Regions from separate parts of the Sodalis sp. RH21 genome, predicted to be linked through region 2. Evidence: predicted binding sites of a transcription regulator. Region 2 holds the regulator's gene; the other holds the start of a gene.
What was found. Region 2 encodes PurR, which represses purine synthesis genes. Its sites were predicted from a motif close to CANGCAAACGTTTGCNTG; they were not measured.
Positions count from the first base shown of each region.

Region 1: the regulator PurR is predicted to act here: its motif matches at 1,240-1,257, upstream of purT (formate-dependent phosphoribosylglycinamide formyltransferase).

Region 1 is NZ_CP178732.1:2,544,367-2,547,492, reverse strand. Features, by position in the region: gene ACL2XP_RS11680 (tellurite resistance TerB family protein) at 1-258, opposite strand, end outside; gene ACL2XP_RS11675 (YebF family protein) at 440-1,111, opposite strand; gene purT (formate-dependent phosphoribosylglycinamide formyltransferase) at 1,297-2,475, shown strand; gene ACL2XP_RS11665 (bifunctional 4-hydroxy-2-oxoglutarate aldolase/2-dehydro-3-deoxy-phosphogluconate aldolase) at 2,559-3,126, opposite strand, start outside.
Region 2 is NZ_CP178732.1:2,885,421-2,888,546, reverse strand. Features, by position in the region: gene cfa (cyclopropane fatty acyl phospholipid synthase) at 1-665, opposite strand, end outside; gene purR (HTH-type transcriptional repressor PurR) at 1,119-2,135, opposite strand; gene ACL2XP_RS13240 (YnhF family membrane protein) at 2,386-2,475, shown strand; gene ACL2XP_RS13235 (C40 family peptidase) at 2,661-3,126, opposite strand, start outside.

The sequences.
Region 1 (3,126 bases), 340 kb from region 2:
CACGGCCTGGGGCTGGGCGTCGCGCATGCGCTTTTTATATTGATCCCACACCACCGCCCCCAATGCGGCGCCGCCCCCGATGAACAGGGCGTTTTTCCCCACCGCGCCGATGGCCTTGCGCGACGATTTATTGGCAATCAGCAGGCCGACCAAGCCGCCGAGCGCACCGGGAGCCAATAGATTGGCCAGGTTGGCGCTATCGCCCTGCCCGCCCTTTTGCTGGACCATCGTTTGGATTTTTTGCATCCATTGGTTCATAGCCGTCCCCTTGGTGAGTTCGGATCGCTGCACGATCCCTGTCCACCAAAATAGACGATTTATTGTCAATTTATTAAAAGGGTTTGCAAAGAAGCCTGCGGGGCAAGGCGGGATATTCAAGAGACCAAACCGGCGGCGCGCAATCATCCGCACCGCCGGAGAAACCGCGAAACAGCGGGGATTAGGGCTGCAAGGCGTAACTTATTTCACCTGCCTGGCAATCCAGCGTTACCGCAAAAGCGCGGTCGGCGCTTTGTCCGCGAATTTTCAACGGTGCCTGCCAGTTATCGCCGCTGCCGGTGATATCCTCGGGGTTAACCTGGGTGACAATCGTTTCGCCCAGCGCTTTTTTATCGTCATCGGCGCGGGGAAAGCGATTCTGGGTATAATCCTGTTTAATCAGTTCCGCAACCTGGGGAGCGTTGAGATCGGGACAGGGCGATACTTTGAAGGTTCTGGGCGGTTGCCCTTTTTTGGACTGCGCTTTGTTGGCCGCGGATACCTTGTTGGCTTCGGCGGCGTTCCCCGTCACGGATTGCCCGACAGCGTTTTTTTTCTCGGCGGCGGGCTTTTTATCGGCGTTGACGGGCGCCGGTTTGTCGGCCGGGGCGCTGCTATCGGGAGCGGCATTATCCGCCGGCGGCGTTGGCGCCGGTGCCGGCACGGCATTGGCGGGCGGCTTGGCGTCAGTCTGGCCGGCAGGCTGTTGAGCGCCCGACTCGGCGTCTGCCGGGGGTTGCGCGGTCGAGGTCTGCGGTTCAACCGGCGGGGCCTGGTCCGCTGCGCCCGCGAGTGACGATAGCATCATGCCGACCGCCATTACGCCTAGCAGCCCGATTCCCATTTTTTGCATAAAGCCTCCACTGTTCTGGTTATCCTTTTCTCAAGGTATTGAATGATAATAGCCTGTTAAATTTCGCTTGAGAAAGGGATTTATCAAATCCGGCGCCAAAAAGCGGCCGTGCTTGCCCGCCTGCTGCATAGGCAAACGTTTTCGTTTATACTGCGCGCAATTTTTATCAAGTCAGGTGAATGCGAATGGTAACCATTGGAACAGCGTTGCGCGCCGGCGCGACTCGGGTGATGCTGCTGGGGTCGGGTGAATTGGGTAAAGAAGTGGCGATTGAATGCCAGCGTCTGGGCGTGGAAGTCATTGCCGTCGATCGCTACGCCGACGCGCCGGCGATGCATGTCGCCCATCGCGCCCATGTGATCGATATGCTCGATGGCGCCGCGCTGCGCGCGCTTATCGAAGCGGAACGCCCCGATTTTATCGTGCCGGAAATTGAAGCCATTGCCACCGATATGTTGGTCGCCCTTGAACAGGAGGGGCATCATGTGGTGCCCTGCGCCCAGGCCACCAGGCTGACCATGAACCGCGAAGGCATCCGGCGCCTGGCGGCGGAAACCCTGGCATTGCCCACATCGGCCTACGCTTTTGCCAGCGATCGGGCCGAGCTGGATCGGGCAGTGGCCAAGATTGGCTATCCGCTGATTATCAAGCCGGTAATGAGTTCTTCGGGCAAGGGACAAAGTCTGGTACGCGATCCGGCTAAACTGGACGACGCCTGGACATACGCGCAGCTCGGCGGGCGCGCCGGCGGCGGCAAAGCGATTGTGGAAGGGCTGGTTGCCTTTGATTTTGAGATCGCTTTGCTGACCATCAGCGCCGTGGACGGGATTCATTTTTGCGAACCCATCGGCCACCGCCAGGAAGACGGCGATTACCGGGAATCCTGGCAGCCGCAGCGGATGAGCGCGCTGGCGTTGCAGCGGGCGCGGGATATCGCGGAAAAAGTGGTTACCGCCCTGGGCGGCCGGGGGTTGTTCGGAGTCGAGCTGTTTGTGCGCGGCGACGAGGTGATTTTCAGCGAAGTGTCGCCCCGCCCCCATGACACGGGCATGGTCACGCTGATGTCCCAGGATCTCTCCGAGTTCGCGTTGCATGTGCGCGCCTTCCTCGGGCTGCCGGTAGGCGCTATCCGGCAATATGGCCCGGCGGCGTCGGCGGTAATCCTGCCTGAGCTGGAGAGCGGTAACGTCAGCTTTAGCGGCCTTGAGCTGGCCTTGCAGGGCCATACGCAAATCAGACTATTCGGTAAACCCGCGATCGGCGGCAAGCGCCGCATGGGCGTGGCCCTGGCGATGGCGGATACGGTAGAAGAGGCCGTCAGCGAAGCCAAACGCTGCGCGGCGGCGGTCAAGGTCGCCGGCTGAGCCGGTAGAGGCCGGAAAAAAGGCTTCCCCCTGCGGGGAAGCCTTAACAAAGTAAAGTACCGCTACGCATTACGCCATGACGCTTACAGCTTGGCGCCGGCTACCGCTTCTTTAGCCAGTTCGGTGATGCGCGCGTAATCCCCGGCTTCCAGGGCGTCATTCGGCACCAGCCAGGAACCGCCGATACACAGTACGCTTTTCAGCGCCAGGTAATCACGGTAGTTTTTCGGTGAAATGCCGCCGGTCGGGCAGAAACGAACCTGCGAGAACGGCCCGGCGATAGCTTGCAGCGCTTTAACGCCGCCGTTGGCTTCGGCCGGGAAAAACTTGAATTCACGCAAGCCGTAGTCCATGCCCAGCATCAGTTCGGATACGCTGGCGATACCGGGAATAAGCGGGATGCTGCCTTCGGTGGCCGCTTTGAGCAGCGTAGCGGTCAAACCGGGGCTGATGGCGAACTGCGCGCCGGCTTCGGTCACTTCGGCCAATTGCTGCACGTTGGTCACAGTACCCGCGCCGACAATCGCTTCCGGAACGTTTTTGGCTATGGCGCGGATAGCGTCAAGCGCGCAGGCGGTGCGCAGCGTCACTTCCAATACGCGCACGCCGCCGGCCACCAGCGCTTTCGCCAAAGGAACCGCATGTTCCAGC
Region 2 (3,126 bases):
TAATCCTGTAGCAAAATGGTTACGTCCAAACCCTCGCAGCGCTTTTGGGCCAGTTTCTGCTGCTCGGCGGAAATGGTGACGCCTTGTACCGATACGCCGTAATTTTTAGCGGCATAAGCCGCGAGGCCTCCCCAGCCGCAGCCGACATCCAGCAAAGACATGCCTGGTTTTAGCTGTAATTTTTCACAAATCATTTTCAGCTTATCCTGCTGCGCCTGTTCCAGGGTCTGCGCCCGGCTCCAGTAACCGCAAGAGTACTGCATATAGGGATCAAGCATCAATTCGAACAGGTCGTTGCCTAAATCATAATGCTCTTTACCCACTATCCAGGCTCTTTTTTTGGATTGCAGGTTCAGCACCCGGGCAGCGGCGACGCGCAGGGTATCCTTTAAATGATGAGGAAGTTTATTTTCCAGTCCAGCCCTGAGAACGCGTTGGAAAAAAACATCCAGCCGATCGCATTCCCACCAACCATCCATATAGCTCTCGCCCAATCCCAGCGATCCGTCTTGCAGTACCCGCTTAAAAAAACCCGGGTTCTTGACACGAATATCAAAAGGCCTTGAGCCATTGATTTCAACACCGGCTTCAGCGAGCAATTCATGGACGATACGATACCAAGCGTTATCATGAAAGCTCAGGTCTTCAACACACGAGGAACTCATAGCTTCTCCATCACCTTTATTCTGTAATGCCCCGTCAGGAAAAGCTAAGCCAATGCCTGCGGGCTTTTATAAGAATCCACGGTTATCCGTGGTGTCTGAAGTACCACCATAAACAGAGGAATATAAAGTAAAGCTAAGACTGGTTGTTAGCCGCGTGCTTTATAAAAAGGGTGATGCCATGCTTGTAAACACGACATGCTTTTCAAAAATATAGAAGACAACTCGTTATAATTGTTAACGATATTGAGTATAAGCCTGCATTTCCGTTTAGACAATAGCTAACATAGCAATGTATTTCATAGTATAACTTAATGATTTCTCTCTGAAACAATAACAGTTGGTAAAAAAATATTGAATTGCAATATATTGTGTCGGTTCGGCGCCGTACGGAGATAAACGCGGCTAACGCGGGGAAGACATGCGCGCCAGCGCACAAAGCCTGGCGCCGGCAGGCTAGGGCAGGAAAGGACCGTCGGCAACCGAACGCCGTTCAACGAGTTTGGGATGCACTTCAATGCTTTTGGCGGCTACCCGTTTACTGGTAATGCGATCCAATAACATGGTTAACGCCGCCTCGCCCAGCTCTTCTTTGGGTTGGTGAATCGTGGTCAGCGCCGGGGAAAAAAAGCACGAATTGCGAACATTATCATAGCCGATAAGGGAAATATCATCGGGCACGCGCAGTCCCAACTCGTCAATGGCGCACAAGGCCCCCATCGCCATGATATCCCCGCCGCAGAACACCGCGGTGGGACGCTGCGGCTGCGCCAGTATCTGCTTCATGGCGAGATAGCCCGATTCGGGTTCGAAATCTCCCTGCACAATCCACCGGTCGGTCAGGGGAATTCCCGCCTCGGCCATGGCGTGCAAATATCCGCGATGGCGGCCGCCGCCGGTATTGCGGGCCAACTGGCCGGGTATCGCGCCAATGGCCCGGTGGCCGCGCTTAAGCAGATATTGCGTGGCCATGTAGCCCCCGGCAAAGGCATTATCGATAATGGTATCGGTAAAATCACGGCGGGCTTCGCCCCAATCCATCACCACCATCGGGATATGCTGATACTCTTCCAACATATCCAGCAGCGGTTCCGGATATTCGGCGCACATCACCAGCAGGCCGTCGACGCGCTTTTGCGCCAGCATGGCCAGGTAGGCCCGCTGTTTGTCGAGATCGTTATGGGAGTTGCATAAAATCAGCGTATAGCCCCTGGCGAAACAGTGATGTTCTATGGCCTCGATAATTTCGGCAAAGTAGGGGGCTTCACTGGTGCTGGCCAATAAACCGATGGATTTGGTACGGTTGATTTTCAGGCTGCGCGCCACGGCGCTGGGGGAATAATGTAATTGTTTGATAGCGTCCAGCACGGCGATTTTGGTATCTTCCGCTACGAAACGGGTCTTATTAATCACGTGCGATACGGTGGTGGTCGATACGTTAGCGCGTTTCGCCACATCTTTTATGGTTGCCATGCCTTGAATACTCCTGAACGCCCTGAATGAAAACCTGTCGAAGGCGCAAGCACTTTACGACGCAATAACAATAACCGGTAATTTTCCTTGATCCCGCGGCAAAGTGAAAGCGTTAAATGTTAACCGGGCCTGCCGAACGGCGAGCTTTCTTGCGGCGATTGTGCCAAAATGGCGTTATCACGAAAGCGCGTCGACCACCTGATTGACGCCCTGGCCACCGCACAGGCACGCAACATGATAAGGGCAAACCATGGATAGCGATTTGAAAATGTCATTACTCACCACGGTCTTTTCATTATTGGTTATCATCGTGTTCAGCTTTACCGCCGTAATGAACTAAGCCGGCTAGCGAGCGACCAGTCGATAAAACGTTTAGTTATAAAACCGTTTGGTGATGAAACCGCTCGTTAATGAAACCGTATGTTAATGAAACCGTATGTTAATGAAACCGTATGTTAATGAAAAAAGGAGCCAAGGCTCCTTTTTTCATTAACGCATCACGGGTAAACAGCGGCAGCGTCCCGCCTAGCGGATATTCTTCGGCGTTACAACGCGGCGGGCGCCCACATAGTGATCCTGCCAATAATCTTCATTGAGATAACTGATGCGGATATCCCGTCCGGTGCGCGGTGACTGGATAAACCGCCCGTTCCCCAGATAGACACCCACATGATCCGCCGCGCCGCGATTGGATATATGGAAAAAAACCAAATCCCCGCTTTCCAGCTCGCCTTTTTTCACCGGCGCCGCGTCGCGCAAATGATACATCTCATTGGCGGTGCGCGGCATACGGATACGCACCACATCTTTATACGCGTAATAAATCAGCCCGCTACAGTCAAAACCGGTATTGGGCGACATCCCGCCCCAGCGATAGGGTTTACCCATCTGGGACATCAGTTTATTCATGGCGGTGAGCTTGGCCGATTGGTAGCGCTTTTTATGGCTGTCGCTCATTTTTATCGGCTGGTCGTTGGCCACCAGCTCAACT